4 regions of the Sporosarcina sp. Y838 genome follow, and region 2 is predicted to be linked to each of the others. Evidence: riboswitches for the same ligand, from Rfam matches in the RefSeq annotation. Region 2 holds a riboswitch; each other region holds the start of a gene.
The links. Region 2 has a riboswitch for S-adenosylmethionine ahead of AC1TO4_RS15240 (O-acetylhomoserine aminocarboxypropyltransferase/cysteine synthase family protein). Riboswitches for the same ligand answer to the same signal wherever they lie in the genome.
Positions count from the first base shown of each region.

Region 1 (2,201 bases), on a different contig from region 2:
AAGGGTACTATTTATCACAACTTAGCACTGCCCCTAGAACTTCAAGGTAAAAAATTGCCAGAACAAGATGCTGTTGAAATTCTAGATGATGTCGGCCTCGACAAACTATTTCTGCACCGAAAAATCGATGAATTATCAGGCGGACAGCGTCAAAAAGTATCAATTGCCCGTACATTGATCAATAAATCAGAAATCCTGTTGCTCGATGAAATCACATCTTCTTTAGACCAATCGTCGTTAACTGAAATCGAGGGATTAATCGCCAAAATCAATCGAAAATATGGTACAACAATCATCTGGATTACACATAATCTGGAACAAGCCTTATCAATTGGCGATTACACATGGGTTGTTATGGAAGGACAAATCATCGAAACCTGTGAAAGTAACTTATTAAAATCATCGACGAATAAATTAGTGAAGCAGTTTGTAGAAGGAGGGGTATCCTCCGTATGACTTATTTAACATTAGCCATCACCCTTATATTCGTTATCATTCCCCTTGTATTATCAAAGACGCTCCGTTTAGGATTAGAAAAGGACACGATCATTGCAACAATCCGGTCGATTATACAGCTTCTCGCAGTCGGATATATTCTTAAATTTGTCTTCGACTCAGAAAATATTTTGTATATCGTGTTAATGGTTACATTGATGATTGTAGCTGCGACACAAAATGCCAGAAAGAAAGGGACAGCCATCAAGGGAATTACATGGAAAATTGCAGTCACCTTGATTTTCGTTGAAGTGCTGACCCAAAGTATTTTACTAGGCTTCCAGATTGTACCCGCAACTGCGCAATATATCATTTCAATCAGCGGCATGATTATCGGTAATTCGATGGTATTGTCAATCCTTTTCCTTAACCGATTTACGGCAGAGGTTGAAACGCATCGCGACGAAACGGAACTTATCCTGTCACTTGGGGGAACGCCAAAACAAGCCATTCATAGACAACTGATCAATTCAATCAAAGCCAGTATGATTCCGACAATCGAGAGTCAGAAAACGATGGGATTGGTTCAACTGCCTGGTATGATGAGTGGTCAAATCATCGCGGGAGCCGACCCAATTCAAGCTGTTCAGTTTCAATTGCTGATCATCTTTCTCTTATTAACGACCGCAGCAGTAACCAGTGTCTTACTCGGATTTCTATCTTATCCTAGTTTGTTCAATCAACGAATGCAGCTGCTTCGGGAAAAGCATTAGGAATCTGGTTCTTGTTTTATTATTCAAGCCATGGTAGAGTTATCTAAATTGTATATTCAAACAACTTCATATTTTATTCTTATCACGAGAGACAGAGGGATTGGCCCTAAGACGTCTCAGCAACCAACCTGTATAGGTACGGTGCTAATTCCAATAGGTATCTATTTACCTAGAAGATAAGGAGATTGACTTCGACATTTCGAGGACCCTCTCCTTATAGAGGGTCCTCTTTTTGATTCTAAAAGAAGAGAGTGAATCCAATGACAAGACGAAGTTTGGGAACAATACTAGTACAACTTGGTAATAACAGTGATCCGAAAACTGGTTCAGTGAACCCACCAATCTATTTATCGACCGCCTATAAACACGAAGGCTTAGGCCAGTCAACTGGCTATGACTACACGCGGACGAAAAATCCGACCCGTTCCATTTTGGAAGAAGGCATTGCAGATTTAGAGAGCGGTGACGCTGGTTTTGCATGTAGTTCAGGGATGGCTGCGATTCAGCTTGTTTTATCACTTTTCCGTCCCGGGGATGAATTGATTGTTCCAGAAGATATTTACGGGGGTACCTATCGTCTACTAAAGCAGTATTCCGATGTCTATTCAATCGGAACAACATATACGGATTTTACTGATGTCCATGAAGCTGAGAAATTGATAACTGCGAAGACAAAAGCCCTATTTATCGAAACACCGACAAATCCACTTATGCAGGAGTTTGATATACGTCAATACGCGAAACTCGCCCGAAAGCATAATTTATTACTGATTGTCGATAACACATTTTTAACGCCTTATTTCCAAAGACCGATTGAGCTAGGCGCAGACATTGTTATACACAGCGCAACGAAATACATCGGAGGACATAACGATGTCCTTTCCGGTCTTGTAGTTGCAAAAGGCGCGGAGCTCTGTGATGTATTGGCAACCAATCATAATGCTATCGGTGCAGTTCTGTCACCTTCCGATTCATGGTTAATCATTAGGGGAC
Region 1 covers NZ_JBXCJD010000011.1:53,517-55,717, reverse strand. The annotation lists gene AC1TO4_RS13810 (ABC transporter ATP-binding protein) at 1-456, shown strand, start outside; gene AC1TO4_RS13805 (ABC transporter permease) at 453-1,208, shown strand; SAM riboswitch class I at 1,285-1,391, shown strand; gene AC1TO4_RS13800 (methionine biosynthesis PLP-dependent protein) at 1,469-2,201, shown strand, end outside.
Region 1: it holds a riboswitch for S-adenosylmethionine, as region 2 does, so the genes downstream of both, AC1TO4_RS13800 (methionine biosynthesis PLP-dependent protein) here and AC1TO4_RS15240 (O-acetylhomoserine aminocarboxypropyltransferase/cysteine synthase family protein) in region 2, are expected to answer to the same signal.

Region 2 (2,201 bases):
AGCCGAAGCCGTTTTTCAAGTACTTTTTCGCAAGGTCATATGATGGGTGATCTTCGTTCCCAGTATACGTTACCCATTCAACAGATGGATGCTGTTTCAAGAATTCTGCCACTTTGATAGCATTTTCATTATGTCTTGTCACACGCAGATGCAATGTTTCAAGTCCTTGTAAGAAGTTAAAGGCACTATCCGGATCCAGGCAAGGTCCAAAGTCTCGCAACAATTGCACACGTAGCTTAGTGGCAAACGCCGCGCCTGCAGTGTCAATTCCATAACGAAGGCCATGGTAAGATTCATCCGGCTCAGTAAAGCCTGGGAACCGTCCTTGTGTCCAATCAAACGTACCCGCATCAACAGCAACTCCACCGATTGTTGTACCATGTCCGCCAATCCATTTCGTTGCAGAGTGGATCACGACATCTGCACCAAATTCGATTGGATTTGAACCGTATGGAGATGCAAATGTACTGTCTATAAGAAGTGGTAGACCGTTTTCATGTGCAATGTCCGCAACCGCTTCAATATCAAGCACATGTAAACTTGGATTACCAATTGTTTCTGCAAATAAAGCTTTTGTTTTATCTGTAATCGCTGCGCGGAAGTTTTCAGGATCCGTTACATCGACAAATTTTACATTGATGCCGTAACGCGGAAGCGTATTGGCAAATAAATTATACGTACCACCATACAAATTGCTTGCCGCGACAATTTCATCACCTGCGCCTGCGACATTTAAGATTGAAAATGCAATAGCCGCCATTCCTGAAGATAACGCAACTGCCGCCGTTCCTCCTTCAAGAAGTGCAATACGTTCTTCAAAAACAGCAACGGTTGGATTTGTAATACGCGTATAGATGTTGCCTGCTTCTTGCAGTCCAAACAATTTTTGAGCATGTTCTGTATCACGAAATACGAATGATGAAGTTCTATGAATTGGAACTGCACGAGAACCTGTTACAGGATCGGGTTTTTGTCCACCATGTAGAAGAAGTGTTTCGGGTTTAAGTTTTGTCAAAGTCATTACCTCCAAAGTTTTTTAGATGGAATTGATTGTGATCTGCGGAGACGCTGGGGTATTTTGGAAATAAAAAATAACCCCCTTCGCTTAAGAAGAGGGTTACGCTTTCGCTTTTTCCTCCCCTTATCTTTCAGATCCATCGAACCGATCTGTAGGAAGTAGCACCTTTACAAGCTGGTCGCTTGTCGGTTGCCGGGCATCGCAGGGCCTATTCCCTCCGCCGCTCTTGATAAGAGTTTGTATCATTCAGTTTTCCATCTTGTGACATAGTATAGTAGATAGCGCGAGACAAAGTCAAGAGATTATTAAATAATTTTTCTGAACCTTGCGTTTACCTCTAATGTTACAATTAATTTACCAATGTTTTGGAGGAATGGTTATGTGGTTATGGATTACAAGTGTACTAGTTTCGGGATATGCCATCGGTTGCTTACATGGATCGGTTGTCGCACAGATAATTTCGGGCGTTAACCTAAAAGAAACCGGGGTGAAAAATGCCGGTGCTTCGAATGCCACAATCGTTCTCGGGAAAAAATTCGGCGCACTGGTTGCTGCAATCGATATCGGTAAAGGTGCAGTAGCTGTCCTATTTGTGAGATATTTCGCAGAGAATGCAGGACTTCCAGGAGAAATTGTAGCTTTACTATTATTCCTCGCGGGTACTGCAACCGTGATTGGGCACAACTTCCCGTTTTATATGAAGTTCAACGGCGGCAAAGGAACCGCCACGATTATTGGCGTGCTGCTCGCCATCGACTGGAAGGTTGGACTCGTTGGTTTTGCATTATTTGTCATCGTGGCGCTAGTAACAGACTTTCTCGTGTTTGGCGTGCTGATGCTGTACGTGACGCTCATCGCGATGGCAGTTTGGGCAGAAGGATACGGGCCCATTATAGCGGCAGTATTATTATTCGGCATCGCAATTTGGAAACATATCGAGAACTTCCGTCGGATGAAAAACCGTAGCGAGAAACAGGTTTCTACAGTTTTTAAAAAGAAAACATCTAAAAACTAAGGATTTTCCAACAATTAGGAAACAGAGGCGAATACACACCTCTACCCATTTGTATCATTCGTTTTCTTTAAACACTTTCTTTACAACAGCAATAATGAAATCTACATCTTCGTCAGTGCAGGACAATGGCGGACTGAGTGCTAAAATATTATTAAAACCAGCTACCGT
Region 2 covers NZ_JBXCJD010000015.1:28,677-30,877, reverse strand. The annotation lists gene AC1TO4_RS15240 (O-acetylhomoserine aminocarboxypropyltransferase/cysteine synthase family protein) at 1-1,015, opposite strand, end outside; SAM riboswitch class I at 1,139-1,254, opposite strand; gene AC1TO4_RS15235 (glycerol-3-phosphate acyltransferase) at 1,398-2,033, shown strand; gene AC1TO4_RS15230 (aminotransferase) at 2,088-2,201, opposite strand, start outside.

Region 3 (2,201 bases), on a different contig from region 2:
GAGCCTTTAATTGATGAACGTGATCAGTATTTAGCACAGAAAATTAAAGATGCACCGGGGAAAAAAGTAGTGGCTGTTTTAGGGGCGGCACATATTCCAGGGATTACCAAGGAAATTCATAATGAGCATGATTTACAAGCATTATCGCAAACGCCCGTCAAATCAAAACTACCTAAAATTATTGGGTGGGCAATTCCAGTGCTCCTTCTTTCTATAATTGCATATACTTTTATTTCAAATCCTTCCGCGGGTTTTGACCAAGCGCTAAGTTGGATATTGTGGACGGGTAGTCTTTCGGCAATTGGTGCGGCTGCGGCACTGGGACATCCACTAGCCATTTTGGCTGCCTTTGTTTCGGCTCCAATAACAACCCTACATCCTTTGATTGCAGCGGGGTGGGTATCCGGAATTGTTCAGGCATTTTTCCGTAGACCAAGCGTTGGCGATTTCGAAAGATTATCTGAAGATGTATTTTCGATTAAAGGTTTTTGGGCAAATAGGGTAACACGAGTCTTATTAGTTGTCGTCCTCACAAACCTAGGAGGTACATTAGGTACCTTTATAGGTGGGGCTGATGTCATACGTGTATTCTTTGAGAACTTTAAATGAAAAATAGATAGCTTTTTTGTTATCGACACAAGAAGGATATTTAAAACCAATTAAACCAATAGACTTTAATTTATTATCTGATAAGTCATTGACAATGTCTTTTTCATAATGTAATATTGGTCTCAACTTAATAGTTCATATCTTATCTAGAGAGGTTGAGGGACTGGCCCAATGAAACCTCGGCAACAGACTGTTTAGTACTGTGCCAATTCCATTAAACGAAAGTTTAGAAGATAAGAAGAGAAATTTTTTGTTCGATTAATTAACCTCTTCTTGCACTATTAAGAAGTGGTTTTTTATTTTCCACGTAATAGAATACATGCTAATTAGACAACTAAAGGCATCTTTTAATCGATTATTTGTATCGGTTTAAAAGTTGTCTTTTTTTGTAAACTAAATAGAGAAAATGGGGGAGAAAATAATGACAGAATCTACAAATATCGTTTGGCACGAATCAGAGGTAACAAAAGACAATCGCCAAGAAGCTAAGGGGCATAAAAGTGCAATTCTATGGTTTACAGGACTTTCAGGATCAGGAAAGTCGACGATTTCAGTAGCGTTAGAAACAGCGTTACATAAAAAAGGTATTCATACCTATCGGTTGGATGGGGATAATGTCCGGCATGGTTTAAATAAGAATTTAGGGTTTAGTCCAGATGACCGCACGGAAAATATTCGTAGAATCGGTGAAGTCTCAAAACTAATGATTGATGCAGGATTGTTCACGTTAACAGCGTTCATTTCTCCATACAAGGAAGATCGGGATACAGTGCGTGACCTCGTCGAACCAAATGAATTTATCGAGGTTTACGTGAAGGCTAGTTTAGAAACATGTGAAGAACGCGATACAAAGGGACTCTACAAGAAAGCCAGATTGGGAGAGTTGAAAAATTTCACAGGAATCGATGCTCCTTATGACGTACCTGTTGACCCAGAAATCACCATTGATACAAATAAGCTAAGCGTTGAAGAATCCGTTAAAGTCATCGTAAATTATTTAAACGAAAATAAATATATCTGAAAAAACCAATAGACATGTAACTTCTTGGAGTTGTAGGAATAGAATACCTTTAAACCGACTTGACACATAGGAATAATAAAGATATTGTTAATTTCAATCATAAATAGAACGGGAATTCTAATTGAACGTAAAATTCCGAACATATGAACAATAGATGGCTTTAACCATTGAATGGTTAACTTCGTCTTAAAAAGAGAAGTTAGATCATTAATTTTATGAGGGGAGAAGTTTCTATGGTGAAACTGACGTATGACACATGGTTTAAGCCTATTGAAACGTTTAACATTGACGACGAATCAAAGGGTGCTTTAAATGTTTTGAGATGGGCTTATGACGAATATGATGCTGATCTTGTCTATGCATGTAGCTTTGGTGTAGAAGGAATTGTGATGCTTGATTTGATTTCGAAAACAAAACCAACTGCAAAAGTGGTGTTTTTGGATACAGGGCTTCATTTTCAAGAAACGTATACTCTCATCGATGACATCAAAACGCGTTATCCACAGCTCGATATAGAAATGAAAAAGCCAGCCTTAACGGTTGAAGAACAGGCTGATGCGCATGGAGAAAA
Region 3 covers NZ_JBXCJD010000006.1:15,639-17,839, reverse strand. The annotation lists gene AC1TO4_RS09915 (TraB/GumN family protein) at 1-609, shown strand, start outside; SAM riboswitch class I at 749-849, shown strand; gene cysC (adenylyl-sulfate kinase) at 1,031-1,630, shown strand; gene AC1TO4_RS09905 (phosphoadenylyl-sulfate reductase) at 1,864-2,201, shown strand, end outside.
Region 3: it holds a riboswitch for S-adenosylmethionine, as region 2 does, so the genes downstream of both, cysC (adenylyl-sulfate kinase) here and AC1TO4_RS15240 (O-acetylhomoserine aminocarboxypropyltransferase/cysteine synthase family protein) in region 2, are expected to answer to the same signal.

Region 4 (2,201 bases), on a different contig from region 2:
GTTTTCTGGATTTTAAATATTTGGAAGTGAAGCTCCTTGAAATTTTTCAATCCGAGCAGTTTTTGGACAAATGCAGGTGTGTCACAGGAGAAACGGCTTGTCTTATCGTAGTGAGGAAAGCTAATTATGTATGGTGGTTTTCCGTTGGAGATTGCCTAGTATACGTATTACATCCGGATCTGATTGCGCTGAACCAATTTCAACTCAACCAAAGGCAATTCTTCGAGTGGATTGGTCAGGTGAATACGTTTGAGCAAGCAGTACCATGCTATACGTCAGGAACAAGGGAATTGAGAAAAGGGAACAACCTTATTTTTTTGACGACTGACGGTTTGGTGGAATGCCCAGGCGAACCTTTTTCAAATCCGTCAAATCTTGTTGCTGAGCTGAATGGAAAAAGACTTGATGAAAGCATTTCACAGTTGTTGATGGAAATTGAAAGACAAAATGTACGAGACAGTACAACAATTGTTGCCTGGAGTGTGGAAGTAGAAAAGGAAGGCAGCATCCCGAGCGATTATAGGGGGATGACGGAAGAGATAAAGCAAACGCAGAACGTAGATTGAAAATAGATAAACTCCCGCGTCAGCATGATTGCTAACGCGAGGGTTCATCGTTTTACTTACTCATTTTCTTTTTCTTGCATTTGGGTTCATGCGTTCACGCTTTGGTTTCAGGGAACTCAGTTCAGCAAACTCGCGAGCAATTTCTTCACTCATGTCACCAGGTTTTATTTTTTGGTTTTTCGGTGTCTGCGGTAACGAACGCGCGTTGTTCCCGCCAGTTTTGTTGTCATCTCTCCCCAATTATAACAGCTCCTTTCAATCAGTAAGTACTTTGTTAAGGTGGCTTTATAAGAGGGATTTATCCAATGAAAATTTTTGCAATAGAAAAAGACCTTTTACAATAGGAAGTTAAGTAGTATAATGGAAGTTAATTAAATATTCTTATCAAGAGAAGCAGAGGGAATTGGCCCTGTGATGCTTCAGCAACCTCTGACCTGATCAGGAAGGTGCTACCTCCAACAAGATTAATTCTTGAGAGATAAGAGCTTAGAGCCCAAAAAGAACCCTCTTTTCTTATCATACAGAAAAAAGGGTTTTTTATATTTTAAAAAGGTAGGAAATTATAAGGTTTTACGATGGATTGCCTCGAGTTGCAGGTGCCTACCGCTTTTTTAAAAAATCATACATATAAAATCGAAAAGGGAGAGACGAAAAATGCCAATCAATATACCGAAACAATTACCGGCAGTAGAACTTTTAAAGAAGGAAAAGATATTCGTGATGGATGAAGAACGTGCAACATCCCAAGATATACGTCCTATGACTATTGCAATTCTGAATTTAATGCCTGAGAAAGAAAGAACTGAGTTACAGCTTCTACGATTGCTGGGAAATACACCTTTGCAAGTAAATGTTACATTTTTGAATACAGCAACACATGATTCGAAAAATGTTAGTAAAACACATCTAGATGCATACTATGCGACATTTGAACAAGTAAAACATCGCCGTTTCGATGGCTTGATCATTACCGGTGCACCCATTGAGCATTTGGAATTTGAAGATGTTAACTACTGGAAAGAATTAACGGCAATTATGGAGTGGTCAAAATTAAATGTAACATCAGTTTTACATATTTGTTGGGGAGCTCAAGCAGCTCTTTATCATCATTATGGAATTGGAAAATTTGAATTGCCTAAAAAATGCTCAGGCGTTTTTACACATCGTTTATCCGATCCTACCATCAATCTTTCACGAGGCTTTAATGATGAATTCAGAGCGCCGCATTCACGCTATACGTCTGTCTCAATAGAAGAAATTGAAAATGATCCTCGTTTACTTCTACTCGCCAAGTCTGAAGATGCAGGAGCTTTCATAGTCCTTTCCAAAGACAACAAACATATTATGGTTACAGGTCATTTGGAATATGACGCGGATACACTTGCGGAGGAATATGCACGTGACCTTAAAAGAGGGGTAGACATTGAGATACCACAAAACTATTTTCCGAATGATGATCCCACTAAAGAACCTTTGAACACATGGCGCTCACATACTCATTTGCTTTTCTCAAATTGGCTTAATTATTATGTCTATCAAGAAACGCCTTATGTGTGGGAATAACTGTTTAATGACCTTTTTATCGTATAGTGCATAAGATAATACGACAAAGGGGGAAAAAGTGTGGGGTTGTTT
Region 4 covers NZ_JBXCJD010000005.1:295,082-297,282, reverse strand. The annotation lists gene AC1TO4_RS09745 (PP2C family serine/threonine-protein phosphatase) at 1-566, shown strand, start outside; gene AC1TO4_RS09740 (hypothetical protein) at 627-806, opposite strand; SAM riboswitch class I at 945-1,051, shown strand; gene metA (homoserine O-acetyltransferase MetA) at 1,221-2,129, shown strand; gene AC1TO4_RS09730 (hypothetical protein) at 2,190-2,201, shown strand, end outside.
Region 4: it holds a riboswitch for S-adenosylmethionine, as region 2 does, so the genes downstream of both, metA (homoserine O-acetyltransferase MetA) here and AC1TO4_RS15240 (O-acetylhomoserine aminocarboxypropyltransferase/cysteine synthase family protein) in region 2, are expected to answer to the same signal.